One region of the Acidovorax sp. NCPPB 3576 genome, then DNA from elsewhere that is predicted to be linked to it. Evidence: riboswitches for the same ligand, from Rfam matches in the RefSeq annotation. Region 1 holds a riboswitch; the other holds the start of a gene.
What was found. Region 1 has a riboswitch for manganese ahead of M5C98_RS24595 (TMEM165/GDT1 family protein). Riboswitches for the same ligand answer to the same signal wherever they lie in the genome.
Positions count from the first base shown of each region.

Region 2: linked by a shared signal. The riboswitch ahead of mntP (manganese efflux pump MntP) and the one ahead of M5C98_RS24595 (TMEM165/GDT1 family protein) in region 1 are both predicted to bind manganese.

Region 1 covers NZ_CP097267.1:5,390,936-5,399,281, reverse strand. The annotation lists gene M5C98_RS24620 (KdsC family phosphatase) at 1-429, shown strand, start outside; gene lptC (LPS export ABC transporter periplasmic protein LptC) at 426-1,043, shown strand; gene M5C98_RS24610 (SDR family oxidoreductase) at 1,091-1,882, shown strand; gene M5C98_RS24605 (RNA recognition motif domain-containing protein) at 2,006-2,599, opposite strand; gene M5C98_RS24600 (RNA recognition motif domain-containing protein) at 2,849-3,247, opposite strand; yybP-ykoY riboswitch at 3,479-3,670, shown strand; gene M5C98_RS24595 (TMEM165/GDT1 family protein) at 3,679-4,245, shown strand; gene metX (homoserine O-acetyltransferase MetX) at 4,399-5,598, shown strand; gene metW (methionine biosynthesis protein MetW) at 5,595-6,179, shown strand; gene M5C98_RS24580 (methyl-accepting chemotaxis protein) at 6,588-8,346, shown strand, end outside.
Region 2 covers NZ_CP097267.1:309,809-318,154, reverse strand. The annotation lists gene M5C98_RS01565 (sulfatase-like hydrolase/transferase) at 1-1,565, opposite strand, end outside; yybP-ykoY riboswitch at 1,676-1,863, shown strand; gene mntP (manganese efflux pump MntP) at 1,879-2,445, shown strand; gene M5C98_RS01555 (hypothetical protein) at 2,484-2,786, shown strand; gene M5C98_RS01550 (NAD(P)/FAD-dependent oxidoreductase) at 2,817-4,124, opposite strand; gene holA (DNA polymerase III subunit delta) at 4,174-5,226, opposite strand; gene M5C98_RS01540 (LPS-assembly lipoprotein LptE) at 5,327-5,827, opposite strand; gene leuS (leucine--tRNA ligase) at 5,830-8,346, opposite strand, start outside.

The DNA of each region.
Region 1 (8,346 bases):
GGCGAGACGCTCAAGCGCTTTCACACGCTCGACGGCCACGGCATCAAATTGCTGCAAAAGGCCGGAATCACCCCCGCCGTGGTGACGGGCCGCGATGCCCCCGCGCTGCGCCTGCGCCTGAAGAACCTGGGCGTGGTGCATGCCCGCTTCGGCACCGAAGACAAGCGCCCTGCCGCCGAGGCGATCCTGGCGGAACTGGGGCTCGACTGGACGCAGGCCGCCGTGATCGGCGACGACTGGCCCGACCTGCCCCTGATGCGCCGCTGCGCCCTCGCCTGTGCGCCCTGCCATGGCCACATCGAGGCACGCGCCGTGGCCCACCACGTCACCGCCGCGGCGGGCGGGGCCGGCGCGGCGCGCGAGTTCTGCGACCTGCTGCTGGTGGCCAGCGGCCGCTACGCCGAACTGCTGGAGGCCCACGCCGCATGATCGCCACGCTGCGCCGGGGCTGGGACCGGCTGTCCATCTACCTCCCAGTGGCGCTCATGGGACTCATGGCGCTCGGCACATGGTGGCTGGTGCGCAACGCGCCCACGCCGGTCAAGCCCGTGCAGGAACGCCCGCCGACGCATGAGCCGGACTATTTCATGAAGACCTTTTCGGTCAAGAGCTTCGATGCCACGGGCCGGCTGCAAAGCGATGTCCGCGGCGACTTCGCGCGCCACTACCTGGACAACGACACACTGGAGATCGACAAGGTCCACATGCGCTCGGTCGCGCCCGACGGCCGCCTGACCATCGCCACGGCCGACCGTGCGCTCACCAATGCGGACGGCTCCGAGGTGCAGTTGTTCGGCAACGCCATCGTCACCCGCGAGCCGCTGGTGCGGCCCGGACGCGAGCCGCTGCCGCGCCTGCAGTTCCGGGGCGAGTTCCTGCACGCGTGGCTCAACGACGAACGGGTGCAATCGAACCAGCCGGTCACGCTGACGCGGGGCAAGGACCAGTTCACGGCGGACACCATGGATTACAACAACCTCAGCCAGATCATGCAGTTGCAAGGCCGCGTGAAGGGCATGCTGATGCCCCCGCCCGGCAAGTGACGACGACCCCGCAAGCGCCGACGCGGCCCAACCCTTCAGGAACCCCCATGCCTTCCAGCCCCCTGGTGTTCATCACCGGCGCATCCAGCGGCATCGGCCAGGCGCTCGCCCTGCGCTTTCACCAGGCGGGCTACCGGCTCGCGCTGGTGGCCCGCCGCACGGCAGAGATGCAATCGTGGGCCAGCGCAAGCAACATCCCGGCGGATAGCTATCAAATTTATAGCGCCGACGTGGCGCAGCCCGACAGCATCGTGGCTGCAGGCCAGGCGTGCATCGCGCGGCAGGGCGTGCCCGATGTCGTCATCGCCAACGCGGGCATCAGCGTGGGCATGGACACGGCCGCGAGGGAAGACATCGACGTGATGGCACGCACGTTCGCCACCAACAACATCGGCATGGCGGCCACGTTCCAACCGTTCGTGGACGCGATGGCGCTGCGCGGCAGCGGAGCGCTCGTGAGCATTGGCAGCGTGGCCGGCATCCGGGGCCTGCCCGGTCACGGCGCGTACTGCGGCAGCAAGGCGGCCGTCATCAGCTACTGCGAAAGCCTGCGGGGGGAACTGCGCGCTTCAGGGGTGCGGGTCGTCACGCTGTGCCCGGGGTACATCGACACCCCGCTCACCCGCCAGAACCGCTACGCCATGCCGTTTTTGATGCAGCCGGAGGATTTTGCCGACCGGGCGTTCGCCGCGATCCGCGCGGGTGCGAGCTACCGCGTCATTCCCTGGCAGATGGGCGTGGTGGCCAAGCTGCTGCGCGTATTGCCGAACGGGCTTTTCGACCGCCTGCTGGCAGGCCGCCCGCGAAAGCACCGGCAAAAGAGCGGCGCCCCACACTGACTGGGCATGGGGCCCGCCTCGGGGTTCCAGCCGGCGGCGCCCACAAAAAAGGCTCCTGAACAGGAGCCTTTTTCATTGTGCGAGAGGGGCTTTCCGGAGAGAAAGGACCCCCGCAAGGGGAGATCAGTAGCCGCCGTTGCCGCCACCACCGTAGCCGCCGCCGCCGCCACCACTTCGGCCACCGCCGCCGCCGCCATTGCGCGAGCCGGAGCCATAGGGACTGCGGAAACCGCCGTCGCCGCGGCCACCGCCGCCACCGCCATATCCACCGCCGCCGCCTTCGCCACGGCCTCCACCGCTGTAGCCACCTCCGCCGCCATCACTGCGACCGCCGCCACCACCGTAGCCGCCGCCACCACTGCGACCACCACCACCGCCGCCGCCATATCCACCACCGCCACCGCCACCACCACCGCCGTAGCCGCCGCCACCGCCGAAACCACCCCCACCGCTGCGGGGGGGACGGGGTTCCATCGGGCGCGCCTCGTTCACGACGATGCCGCGACCACCCAGGGGCTGGCCGTTCATGCCTTGGATCGCAGCTTGTGCTTCAGGGTCGCTGGCCATCTCGACGAAGCCAAAGCCCTTGGAGCGGCCCGTGTCGCGCTCCATCATGACTTTGGCGCTGGTCACGGTCCCGAATTGGCCGAAGGCCTGCTCCAGGTCACTGTCACGCACCGAGTACGGCAGATTGCCGACATACAGTTTGTTGCCCATTACGGGACTCCTCAAAAACACATTGATAAAGCGATGGAGTCCCGAAAACGCGGCCAGTGAATCAGAAAGATATCCCATGCGCGAAACTGACGGATCCCCGCAAACGTCGACGCGAAAAATTTCTCGCCGATGCATTATGGGCCATAAATTCCGCAAAAAAGCAAGGTCCCGACGCCCGCCAAATGCCCTGCGCTCAGGCATGAAAAAAGGGCCCCGAGGGACCCTTTTTGAGATGTTGCGAGCGTGAGCTTAGTAGCTGCTGCGGCCACCGCCGTAGCCACCACCGCCACCACCGCCGCCGAAACCACCGCTGCGGCCGCCACCGCCACCACCGCCGTAGCCGCCACCACCGCCGTTGCCGCCGCCGAAGCCGCCGCCACCGCTGCGGGGAGGACGGGGTTCCATCGGACGAGCTTCGTTGACCACGAGGTCACGGCCGCCGAAGTTTTGACCATGCGCGCCTTGGATGGCAGCTTGCGCTTCGGCATCGCTGCCCATTTCGACAAAGCCGAAACCCTTGGAGCGGCCGGTGTCACGTTCCATCATGACCTTGGCGCTTTGCACGGCGCCGTACTGGCTGAACGTTTGTTGCAGATCGTCGTCGCGGAAAGAATAGGGCAGGTTGCCCACGTAGAGTTTGTTGCCCATGAAGGACTCCTAAAAAACAAAGAAAACGCGATGGAGCCCGACGCAATCAACAAACCTGTGACGACTTCAAAGACGCGAAACCGACCAATCACCGCTTACTTGCGTTCCTGCTTGGCAGAAAGGCAAGGCCCATTATTAACCATCTCTTTGGGGTCTAAGCACGAAATTTGGCGTGGCCGCAACGTTTTTGTTGGGTATTTACCCGTAGATTGGAAGCGCATCGTTACAATCGCCCCCGTCTTTGGGGAGTAGCCCGCCCGGCGCACAGACCGCACGGGGGCATGCATCAACAAACTCGGGCCTTCGCAGCCTGTGGTGCATGCGGTTCATTCGAACTGGGCGAGACCATTGACTGCGCACCGATCCAAAAGGCCGGAGTCGGGGTGCAGTCAATGTTCTATGACCTGTCCGGCCGGACAACTCCTCGCCCCATGGAAGCCTTTTTCGTTTCGACCGCCATCGTCGCCCTCGCGGAGATGGGCGACAAGACCCAACTCCTGTCCCTCGTTCTCGCCGCGCGTTTCCGCAAGCCGTGGCCGATCGTGCTCGGCATTTTCGTGGCCACGCTGGCCAACCATGCCTTGGCGGGGGCCGTGGGCGCCTGGGTGACGACCGTCGTGGGGCCGCAGGTGCTGCGCTGGGGGCTCGGGCTGTCGTTCATCGCGATGGCGGTGTGGATGCTCGTCCCCGACCGGCTGGACGACGACGGATCGGACAGCGCGCCACGCTTTGGCGTGTTCGGCACCACGCTGATCGCTTTCTTCCTGGCCGAGATGGGCGACAAGACCCAGGTCGCCACGGTGATGCTGGCCGCGCGCTACAGCGCCTACGGGTGGGTGGTTGCCGGCACGACGCTGGGCATGATGCTGGCCAACGCGCCCGTGGTGTGGCTGGGCGAGCGCATCACGCGGCGGGTGCCGATCCGCGCGGTGCATGGGGTGTCGGCGGTGATTTTCCTCACGCTGGGCCTGATCGCGCTTTTCGCGCCGATGGCCTGAACGGGCGCTGGGCGGCGGGCTTTGGCTTTGGTATAGTGCCCTTCGCGCCGATTTGCATAGCTTGCGGGCGCTTTATAAATACTGCTAAAGACCCGTCCGCCAAGTGACAGACACACCGACCCGGCCTCGTTTTTAGCGACGCCGGGTTTTTTCATGTCCTTCATTGCCACGCCCCAGTCCCTGCATTTCGCCGACGCGCTGCCGCTGCAGAGCGGCGGCGCCATCCGCGACTACACCCTTGCCTTCGAGACCTACGGCACGCTCAACGCCGACCGCTCCAACGCGGTGCTGGTGTGCCATGCGCTGAACGCCTCGCACCACGTGGCGGGCGTGTACGAAGGCCAGCCCAAGAGCGAGGGCTGGTGGAACAACATGATCGGCCCCGGCAAGCCGGTGGACACGAACCGCTTCTTCGTGATCGGCATCAACAACCTGGGCTCGTGCTTCGGCTCCACCGGCCCGATGGACACGCACCCGGACACCGGCGAGGTGTACGGCGCCGACTTCCCTGTGGTCACGGTGGAAGACTGGGTGAACGCGCAGGCGCGGCTACTGGATCAGATCGGCGTGCAGCAACTGGCCGCGGTGCTGGGGGGGAGCCTGGGCGGCATGCAGGCCCTGTCGTGGGCGCTGCAGTACCCCGAGCGCGTGCGCCATGCGGTGGTGGTGGCCAGCGCCCCCAACCTCACGGCGGAGAACATTGCCTTCAACGAAGTGGCGCGCCGGGCCATCGTGACCGACCCGGACTTCCATGGCGGGCACTTCTATCGGCACGGGGCGATCCCGCAGCGCGGCCTGCGCATCGCGCGGATGATCGGCCACATCACGTACCTGTCGGACGACGTGATGAACGAGAAATTCGGCCGCCAGCTGCGCCAGACGGTGATGGAGGAGACGTTGCCGGCGGGCACCGCCGGCGGTGCGCCGGCCGCCCCGGGCACGCCCGGCGCGGGGCCGGGCTACCGCTACAGCACGCAGGACATCGAGTTCCAGATCGAGAGCTACCTGCGCTACCAGGGCGACAAGTTCAGCGAGTATTTCGACGCCAACACCTACCTGCTGATCACGCGCGCGCTCGACTACTTCGACCCGGCGCTCGCCTACGGCGGCAACCTCACGCTGGCGCTGGCGCGCGCCACGGCCAGGTTCCTGCTGGTGAGCTTCACCACCGACTGGCGCTTTTCGCCCGCGCGCAGCCGCGAGATCGTGAAGGCGCTGCTGGACAACCGCCGCGACGTGAGCTACGCCGAGATCGACGCGCCGCACGGCCACGACGCCTTCCTGCTCGACGACGCCCGCTACATGGGCGTCGTCGGCTCGTATTTCGACAGCATCGCCAAGGAGCTCGCATGACCGAGAAAGCCACCATGCATGCGATCTCCCGGCTGGTGCCGCACGGCGCGCGGGTGCTGGACCTGGGCTGCGGCGACGGCGCGATGCTGTCGTACCTGCAGCGCGAGCGCGGCTGCACGGGCTACGGCATCGAGATCGACGACGCCAACGTGCTGGCCTGCGTGCGCCGCGGGGTCAATGTGGTGCAGCTCAACCTGGAGGAGGGGCTGGCGATGTTCGGCGACAACTCGTTCGACCTGGTGCTGCAGATCGACACGCTGCAGCACCTGCGCAACACCGAGGTGATGCTGCGCGAAACGGCCCGCGTGGGCCGCGCGGGCGTGGTGGCGTTTCCCAACTTCGCGCACTGGCCCAACCGGCTGTCGGTGCTGCGCGGGCGCATGCCCGTCACGCGCCGGCTGCCCTACCAGTGGTATGACACGCCCAACATCCGCGTGGGCACGTTCAAGGATTTCGAGGTGCTGGCGCACAAGAACGCCCTGCGCGTGATCGACGCCTTCGGCCTGCAGGACGGGCGCGAGGTGCGTTTTCTGCCCAACGCCATGGCGGGCACGGCGGTGTTCCACTTCGAGCACGCCTGACAGCCGATCGCCGCCGGCCAGGGCGCTGGCGGCGGTGCGTCAGGGGCAGGGAAAGCGCAGGACACGGCGGCCTGCCGGCCTGGCCTGGGCGGGCCCCAAACCTTTCTATCTCGTTCGCTTGCATCGGGGATGCCAGCAAAAGTGTCTCAATCACTACAAGTTGCAACATCGGACGATTGCTATGATTTAAATAGCTATACACCCTAGTCCAATATGCGCTATAGCCTCTTTTGACCTGGATCAAGGCACGGCTGCCAAGCACTATACCGCCCAAAATATAGGGTTTTCCCTTACAGGAATGCCTTCATCCTGCGAAAGTTACGGTTGCTTACGATGGGTCGGCGTCTTCTGCCATTCCTTTTTTATCGCCCTCGTTCCTTCCCCACTGCGCCCGACCAAGGACCCGCCATGACCTCCCCTGTCCGAACCCGTTCGGTGGCCCGCCGCGTCACTTTGCTGGCCCTTGCCCTGGTGGCCGTCGCGCTGGTCGCGGTGAGCATCGCGATCTCGCTCATCACCACGAAGGCCGCGCGCGCGCAGATCGCCGAGGGCGTGCGCGATGCGGTCGATGCGGTGGGCCAGTCGCTCAACGCGGTGGACGAGGCCAACCGCGAGCTGGTGCGCCGATCGGCCCTGGCGTTCCAGCGCGGCTTTGATCCGAGCATGCAGCTGGACGAGGCCAGCGGCCAGTTGAGCAGCTTCGGCATCGCGGTGAACGACGACTACGGCACGGTGGACAAATTCAGCCAGGACACGGGCGGCGTGGCCACGGTGTTCGCGAGGAAGGGCGAGGACTTCATCCGCATCACCACCTCGGTCAAGAACGAAAAGGGCGAGCGCGCCCAGGGCACCCTGCTCGACCGCGCGAGCCCCGCCTACGCGCCCATGCTGGCGGGCCAGCCCTACACGGGGCGCACCATGCTGTTCGGCAAGCCCTACATGGCGCACTACGCGCCGGTGAAGAACGCGGCGGGCAAGGTGATCGCCATCCTGTTCGTGGGCAACGACCTGTCGGCCTTCCAGGAGCAGATGCAAAAGCAGGTGGCCAGCATGCAGTTCTATGAGCACGGCGGCATGTACGTGATCGACCCGCGCAAGGGCCCGCAGGATGCGGTGTTCGTCGCGCACCCCACGGCGCGCGGCAAGAAGGTGCTGGAGGCCTATCCGGGCGCGGCCGATTTCCTCGCCGCGCTGAACGCCAGCGCCGATGGCTTCGTGCCGCAGGCCGCGGCGCTGCTGCCCGCCCAGGGGGCGGACCCGTGGGCCCTGAGTACCAAGACCGCCACGGGCTGGCAGGTGGTCGCAGAGGTGTCCGACCACGAGGCGCTGACCAGCCAGCGGCGCGCGATGGGGGCGGTGTGGCTGGTGATGGCCGTTGCCCTGGCGGTGGTGGGCGCGGGCATTTTCGCCATGGTGCGCCGCGGCGTGAGCGAGCCGCTGCGCGAGCTGACCGGCGCGGTGACGCTGGTGGCGCAGGGCGACCTCACGCAGGCGTTCGAGACGCGCCGCGCCGACGAGATGGGCGCCTTGGTGCGCGAGGTGGAAGGCATGCGCCAGCGCTATCTGCAGGTGCTGCAGCAGGTGCGCACGGCGGTGGACAGCATCACCACCGCCAGCGCCGAGATCGCCACCGGCAACCAGGACCTGTCGGTGCGCACCGAGAACGCCGCCAGCAGCATCGCCCAGACGGCGCAGAGCATGGAGCAGCTGACGGGCACGGTGCGCCAGTCGGCCGATGCGGCGCGGCAGGCCAACCAGCTGGCCGGATCGGCCGCCGAGGTGGCCCAGCGCGGCGGGCGCGTGGTGGGCGAGGTGGTGTCCACCATGGCCGACATCGACGCCAGCTCGCGCAAGATCGCGGACATCATCGGCGTGATCGACGGCATCGCCTTCCAGACCAACATCCTGGCGCTCAACGCGGCCGTGGAAGCCGCCCGCGCGGGCGAGCAGGGCCGCGGCTTCGCGGTGGTGGCGAGCGAGGTGCGCAGCCTGGCCGGGCGCAGCGCCGAGGCGGCGCGCGAGATCAAGGTGCTCATCGGCAGCTCGGTGACGCGGGTGGAGGCCGGCACGCGGCTGGTGGAGGACGCCGGGCGCACCATGGGCGAGATCGTGGGCTCGGTGCAGCGGGTGGGCGACATCATCGGGGAGATCACCGCCGCCGCGTCCG
Region 2 (8,346 bases), 330 kb from region 1:
TCCGGCGAAGCCCCCGCCCATTGGATGTTCAACAGATCGGCCAGGGTCCACCCCGCCCAGTCGGCGCGAAACGGCCGCTGCGCCATGGCGGCGGACACCGGCTGCGCCGCCTCGTTGCGCCAGATCACCGCGGGAATGCGGTAGCCCGAGGCGGTGGCCGGGCTGTGGCCCGCGCGGTCGCTGCCGTGGCCGACCTCCTGGCCGTGGTCGGACAGGTACATCCACGCCCGGTATTCGCCCGGCCGCACTCCGGCGCGCGTGAGCTGCAGCGTCTCGGACACCACGAAGTCTTGGTACAGCAGCGCCGCGTCGTACTGCTGGCGATAGCGCCGCACCCAGGCCGAACGGCCCTGGCCGGCCAGCTGCGCCTCGACCGCGTCCACGTGGTCATCGAACGGGTTGTCCCCGCTCGGAAAGCGCAGCCGGTAGTGCGGGTGCGCGCCCATCAGGTGCACCACGATCAGCTTGCGCTCGGCGGGGTCGTCCAGCGCCTCCTGCACGCAGTCCAGCAGCTCGCCGTCCAGCGAGGCGCCCGCGCGGCCCGGCGTGCGGTTCACCATGTCCACCACGTCGGCCAGGCGCGCATGCTGCTGCTCGATCGCCACGTCGTCGTGGTTGCTCATCCACCAGACCTTGTAGCCCGCGGCGCGGGCCAGCGCGACCACGTGCTGCCCGTCGGCCCGGCCCGGCTGCCCGAAGCCGAAGAGGTTGGCCATCGCCGGCAGCGTGCTGGCATCGACCGACCACGCGTTGCGCAGCACCGCCATCTCGCCGCCCAGTTGCCGCTGCTGCGCCTCCAGCCGGGGCGTGGTAGGGCGCGCGTAGCCGTACAGGCCCATGTTGTCGCGGTTGATGCTGTCGGTCACCACCAGCACCACGGTGGACGGGCCAGCACGCGTGATCACGGGCGCCGCCTGCCGCGCGCGCGCCAGCAGGTCGCCGCGCTGGCGCTCCTGGTCGGCCCAGCCGCTGCGCAGTCCGTGGACCGAGGCGTTCCAGTGCATCCAGTACGCGACCGGGTGCAGCCGGCGCCACGGCTTGCTGGCATAGCCCAGGGCGCTGAACGCCACCAAGGCGCACAGCAGCGCCGCCAGGCCCCGCGGCCAGCGCACAGCCGTGCGCAGCCCGCGGCGCGCGCTGCGCCCCACCAGCCACGCGGCGCACACCAGCGCCGCCGACCACACGGCCACCGAGCGCCAGTGCATCGACAGGTATTCGGCGCTCTCGCGGCCCGTGGTGTTGGCGGCGGCGCCCAGCACCAGCGTGCTGTCGGGCGCGGCCTGGTAGGCGTCCAGCAGGTAGGCCCGAGCCACGCCGTCGAGCGCGAAGGCCATGGCCCACAGCCACACGGCGGCGGTGCGCAGCCGGTGCACGGCGTCGCTGCGCACCGGCCAGGCCAGCCACAGCAGCGCGGGCAGGGCCAGGGCCATCAATTGCGCCACGCGGCGGCCATCGTGCCCGAGGGCCACCAGCGCCAGCACCGTGGCGGTGGCCAGGCCCAGGGCGCGCAGCGCCTGCCGCGGCGCGGGCGGCGGGGCCGCGGAAAGGGAGGAAGGGTCTGGCACGTTCGGGATCACGCTCGTCGGGGTGGCGCGGATTCTGACAGCGGGCCCAAGCCCCCGCACACGCCAGGGCCGGCACGGCCCCAGGCCGGCAGGGGCTTCTATAATCCGCGCTCCCTTGGGGAGTAGCCGGCTTTCGTGCAATGTATTTCGAGCGTTGTACGAAGGCGCCTGCGTCAACACACTCGGCATGCTGCATGCCGTGGCGCCGGCAACCGTTGCGGTTGGCGAGACCATCGGCATGCCACCGCGACGACAGGTCGGGCAGCGGGGGCGTGCCTTTGCGCTCGCCCGGCCGTACAACGACTTCCCCACCATGAATTTCGCCTCCACCGCCTTGCTGGCCCTGGCCATGTCCACCGACGCGTTCGCCGCCGCCGTCGGCAAGGGCAGCGCCCTGCAGAAACCCCGCTGGTCCGAAGCGCTGCGCACCGGCGCCATCTTCGGCGTCATCGAGGCCCTCACCCCGATCGCCGGCTGGGCGCTGGGCTACGCCGCTTCGGGCTACGTGAAGGAATGGGACCACTGGATCGCGTTCACGCTGCTGACCGTGCTGGGACTGCGCATGGTGTACGCGGCGTTCCAGGCGCCCGATGCCGAGTCCGAAAAACCCGCCCGCCACGGCTTCTGGCTGCTGGCCGTGACCGGCTTTGCCACCAGCATCGATGCGATGGCGGTAGGCGTGGGGCTGGCGTTCCTGGACGTGGGCATCCTGCCCGTGGCCGCGGCCATCGGCCTGGCGACCTTCGCCATGGTCACGATCGGCGTGATGGTGGGCCGGGTGCTGGGCAGCATCGCGGGGCGCTGGGCCGAGGCCGTGGGCGGCGTGCTGCTGATCGGCATCGGCTCGGTGATCCTCTACGAGCACCTGACCGCGCTATGACCCCTGACACCCCTCCTCCTCCCCGCTACGCTGCGCACATGACCACGTTCTCCGACACCACCGCCGCCCTCGTGCAGCTTGCCGAACTGGAGGCCGCCCTGGCCCGGTGCCGCGCCCCGGGCGGCAGTGCCACTGCGTTGAGCGAGATGGCCCGCGCGCAGGATGCGCTGCTGGCCGCCCTGCCCCCGCGCTACGCCGAGGTGCTGCACGGCCTGCTCGACCGCCTCGAATCGAGCGCGTTGTTTTCCGAGGAAAGCTGCTCGTTCAGCCAGAAAGGCCTGCTGGACAGCCTGCAGCAGTGGGTGGACAAGGCGGGCGACGTGCTGCGCCGCGCCGGCTGATCGATCGGCCAGCCGGCGACCCATCGGCCATCACCGCTCCGCGCGGCCGGCCCACTTTTCCCGGGCGATGTACGCGCGCACGCCCAGGCCCATGAAGGGCTCGGGCGGCATGCGCGTGGGGGCGCCCAGCGCCAGGGCGTCGGCGATCAGCGGATGGTCCTGGCCCAGCGCCAGATCGGCCGCGAGCGCGCCCAGCGCCGTGTGCTTGACGATGCCCACGCCGTTGCAGCCCGCCACGCCGTGCACGTTGGAGGCAAAGCGCCCCCAGCGCGGCGCGCCGTTGCGCGTGATGGCGATGGCGCCCTCCCAGAAATGCGCGAGCGGCACGTCGGCCAGTTGCGGAAACCGCGCATCGAACACGGCCCGGTGCGCGCGCCGCACGCGCTCGCGCACGGCGGCGGCCACGCGAAAGCGCGGTGCGTATTCGAAGCCCTGGCGCACCAGCAGGCGGTGGTCGTCGGTGTAGCGCAGCGTGGCACCGGCCACGGCGTTCACGGGCGTCACGCCCCAGCCCTGCGGTGCGCCCAGCCGCTCGCGTTGCGCGGGCGTGAGCGGCGCGCTCAGCGAGCCGAAGGTGGCCAGCGGAAAAGTCTCGCCATGGAACAGCCCGAGCTGCTGCGCAAAGCCGTTGCTGGCCACGATGAGCTGCGGCGCCTCGATGCGCCCCTGCGCGGTGTGGGCCACCACGGCGTGCGGGGCGATGTCCAGCGCGTGCACGGGCGTGTTCTCGTACAGCGCGACCGGGCCCGGCAGCGCATCGGCCAGGCCCCGGCACAGCGCGGCCGGGTTCAGCAGCACCGTGCCCGGCGTGTACAGCCCGGCGGCGAAGTAGCGCGTGCCCAGGCGCGCGGCGAGCGCATCGCGGTCCAGCCGTTCGTGCGGCTCGCCCAGCGCGCGCAGCTCCTGGGCATGGTGGTCCAGCGTGCGCCCGGCCGCGGGCGACACGGCGCAGTGGTACTTGCCGGCGCGGCGCCACTGGCAGTCGATGGCATGCGCGGCGATGTGCCGCTGCAGGTCGGCCATGCCGGCGGCCAGCAGGCGCTGGTAGTGCGCGGCCTGGCGCAGTTCTTCGAGCGAACTGCCCACGTTGTGCGGCACGTCGATGGCGAAGCCGGAGTTGCGGCCCGAGGCGTTGTCGCCCACCGTGCCCGCATCGACCAGCACCACGTGCGCCTGCGGGCGCAGCTCGGCCAGGCGGCGCGCGGCGGCCAGGCCCGCATAGCCGGCGCCCAGCACCAGCCAGTCGGCCCGCACGCGGCCCTGCAGCGCCGGGCGCGGCGCGCGCGCCGGCAGGATGGCCGACCAGCCGTTGGTGGCGTCGTCCGACGGCAGGCGCAAGGGGGCGGAATGCGGTGCCGGCAAGGCGATCCAAAGGCGCTGCGGGCGCTCAGCGCGCCCCGCAGGCCTTGCACAGCTGCAGCGCCAGCCGCTGCAGCGCCTGCCAGCCGTCGGTGGGCCAGTCGGGCACCTTGAGGCCCTTGACGATGCCGTCCACCGTGTGGGCCGACTGCAGCAGCCGGGCCGCGGCCGCGTCGGAAAAGCGCGGCGCGATGCGCTCGAACAGGCGCTCCTTGGGGCCCCAGATGCGGTTTTCGCGCAGGGCGATGGGCAGGGGCTTGCCGGCGTTGAGCGCGTCCTTCACGCGCTTGAGCGCACGGATGTCCTCGGCCAGCGCCCAGTGCACCAGCACTTCGGCCTCGCCCTCGGCCTGCAGGCCGTCGAGCATGCGCTGCACCCGGGCCACCTGGCCCGAGAGCACCGCCTCGGAGAGCTTGAACACGTCGTAGCGCGCCACGTTGAGCACCGCCGCCTCGACCTGCGCCCACGACAGCTCGCCGGGCGGGTGCAGCAGCGCGAGCTTGGCGATCTCCTGGTGCGCGGCGAGCAGGTTGCCTTCCACGCGGTCGGCGAAGAACTGCAGCGTGCGCTGGCCCTCGTCGCCGCCGGCCACGCGCTGGCCCTGCAGCGACAGGCGCTGGGCGATCCACTGCGGCAGCGCGGCGCGCTCCACCGGGTCGATCTGCACCGAGATGCCCCGGCCGTCCAGCGCGCTGAACCACGCCCCGGTGCGGGTGGCCTTGTCCAGCCGCGGCAGCAGCACCAGGGTGAGCGTGCTGTCGTTGCCTTGCGCGGCCTCGGCGATCTGCTGCAGCGCCGCGCCGCCGTCCTTGCCGGGCTTGCCCGAGGGGATGCGGATCTCCACGATCTGCTTGTCGGCAAAGAGCGAGAGCGAGCCGCCGGCCGCCAGCACCGCGCTCCAGTCGAAGTGCGCGCCGGCCACGGTGTGGCTGCTGCGCTCGGTGTAGCCCTGCGCACGCGCCGCCGCGCGGATGGCGTCGGCGGCTTCCTGCTGCAGCAGCGGCTCGTCGCCATGCAAGGTGTAGAGCGGCCGCACGCCCTTTTGCAGGTGCGCGGCGAGCTGGTTCAGAGCGACTTGCATGGGCGCGTGCGGGGCAGGATTTTTGAATGAAACAGGCCGTACGCCCTAGTGAAACATGCGGTGACAGCTATTAAATTAATAGCAACCGAGGCCTCGGGCATCAAACCGGGCGCGCCGCGGCCAGCCGGCGCAGCAATTGCTGCACGAGGTCGGTCTGCATGTTGCGGTACAGCAGCGCCTCTTCGGCCTCCTTGGCGAGCGCGATGCTTTCGTTGTAGCTCACATCGCGCTGCTGCAGCAGCTCGGTGTCGGGGATCAGCTCCGCGCCCTGCTGGTTGCGCAGGCGAAAGTGGATGCGCAGGCGCAGTTGCAGCTCGCGCACCTGGCCCGAGGCGTTGTAGCCCACCACCACGCGCTCGCGCTGCTCGGACAGCAGCTCGAAGATGGCCTCGGCCGTGGTCTTTTGCGCCGGGTCGCGCAGCACCGTGAGGTTGCCGGCCGCGCCCTGCAGCGTGCGCTGCAGGGCGCGCGCCAGGGGCGAGCCGCCGCCCGCCTCCACGTAGAGCGAGCGGAACTGGAACTCGGGCGCGCGGCGCAGGTGAAAGCCGCAGGCGGCCAGGGGCGCCACGGCCAGCAGCGACAGGAGGGTGCGTTTTTGCATTGTCAGATGACCACGTTGACCAGGCGGCCCGGCACGACCACGATCTTCTTGGGCGTGGCGCCGTCCGCCTGCTTGACGAAAGCCTCGCTGGCGAGGGCGGTGCGCTCGATCTCGGCCTTGTCGGCCGAGGCGGGCACGCGGATGGAGCCGCGCAGCTTGCCGTTGACCTGCAGCATCAGCTCCAGCTCGTCCTGCACCAACGCATCGGCATCGGCCTGGGGCCATGGCGCATCGAGCAGGTCGCCCAGCGCGCCGGCGTAGCCCAGGCCGCTCCACAGGCTGTGCGCGATGTGCGGCGTGGCCGGGTACAGCACGCGCAGCAGGATGCCGAAGCCCTCGATCAGCGCCACCGGGGCGCCGGCGCTGCCTTCGGCCTTGAAGTCTTCCAGCGCGTTGATCATCTTCATCGCGCCCGAGACCACAGTGTTGTACTGCATGCGCTGGTAGTCGTAGTCCACCTGCTTGAGCACGGTGTGGACCTCCAGCCGCAGGGCCTTGGCCTCCTTGCCGAAGGGCACGTCCTTCAGCGTGGTGGCGCCGGCCACGCTGGCCAGCGCCGCGTCCTTGTCGATGGCCGCGAGCTTGAGGCCGAAGTTCCACACCCGGCGCAGGAAGCGGTAGCTGCCTTCCACGGCCGCGTCGTTCCACTCCAGCGTGGCCTCGGGCGGCGCGGTGAACATGGTGTACAGGCGCGCGGTGTCGGCGCCGTAGCGCTCGATGAGGTCCTGCGGATCGACGCCGTTGTTCTTGGACTTGGACATGGTGCCCACGCCCTCGTAGTCGATGGCGGTGCCCGCGGGCAGGCTGCCGACGGCGTTCTTGAGCTTCGCGCCCACGATCTTGCCGCCCTCGTCCACCACGTGCTCGACGTCGTGCGGCCAGAAATACTCCTTGCCGCCCTGCTCTGTGCGGCGCGAGTAGATGTGGTTGAGCACCATGCCCTGGGTGAGCAGCTTGGTGAAGGGCTCGTCGATCTTCACCAACCCAAGATCGCGCATCACCTTGGTCCAGAAGCGCGCATACAGCAGGTGAAGGATCGCGTGTTCGATGCCGCCGATGTACTGGTCCATCGGCATCCAGTAGTCGGCGCCTTCGGCCACCATGGCCTCGCTGTTCTTCGGATCGCAATACCGCATGAAATACCACGAGCTGTCCACGAACGTGTCCATGGTGTCGGTCTCGCGGCGCGCGGCCTTGCCGCAGACCGGGCAGGTCACGCCGGCATGGAAGCCCTCGTGGTGGTGCAGCGGGTTGCCCGATCCGTCCGGCACGCAGTCGGTGGGCAGCACCACCGGCAGGTCCTTCTCGGGCACGGGCACGGCGCCGTGCTCGTCGCAGTGGATGATGGGGATCGGCGTGCCCCAGTAGCGCTGGCGCGAGACGCCCCAGTCGCGCAGGCGCCAGGTGGTCTTGGTCTCGCCCAGGCCCTTTTGCGCGAGCGCATGCGCCACGGCCTGCACGGCCTCGGGGTAGGACAGGCCGCTGAAGCTGTCGGAGTTGACGGTGACGCCGCGCTGCTTGTCGCCGTACCAGTCCTGCCAGCGGTGGTAGTCGAAGGTCTCGCCATCGACCAGCACCACCTGCTTGATGTCGATGCCGTACTTGAGCGCGAAGGCGAAGTCGCGCTCATCGTGCGCGGGCACGCCCATCACGGCGCCGTCGCCATAGCCCATGAGCACGTAGTTGCCGATCCACACGGGCACTTCCTCGCCGGTGATCGGGTGCATGACCACCAGGCCGGTGGGCACGCCCTTCTTCTCCTGCGTGGCCAGTTCGGCCTCGGTGGTGCCGCCGCTCTTGCACTCCTCGATGAAGGCGGCGATGGCCGAATCGCCCTGCGCCGCGCGCGCGGCCAGCGGGTGTTCGGGCGCCACGGCGCAAAACGTGACGCCCATGATGGTGTCGGCGCGCGTGGTGAAGACGTACATGCGCCCGTCGCCGATCAGCGTGCCGTCGGCCGCGCGGATGTCGTGCGGGAAGGCAAAGCGCACGCCCTCGCTCTTGCCGATCCAGTTCTCCTGCATGAGCTTCACGCGCTCGGGCCAGCCGGGCAGCTGGTCGCCGGTGACGGAGCCGAGCAGCTCTTCGGCGTAGTCGGTGATCTTGAGGTAGTAGCCCGGGATCTCGCGCTTTTCCACCGTGGCGCCGGTGCGCCAGCCCTTGCCGTCGATCACCTGCTCGTTGGCCAGCACGGTCTGGTCCACCGGGTCCCAGTTGACGACCTGGGTCTTTCGGTAGGCGATGCCCTTTTCCAGCATCTTGAGGAACAGCCACTGGTTCCAGCGGTAGTAGCTCGGATCGCAGGTGGCGACCTCGCGCGACCAGTCGATGGCCAGGCCCATCGCCTGCATCTGCTTTTTCATGTACGCGATGTTGTCGTACGTCCACTGCGCGGGCGGCACGCCGTTCTTGAGCGCCGCATTCTCGGCCGGCAGCCCGAAGGCGTCCCAGCCCATCGGCATCAGCACGTTCATGCCCTTCATGCGCAGCTGGCGCGCGAGCATGTCGTTGATGGTGTA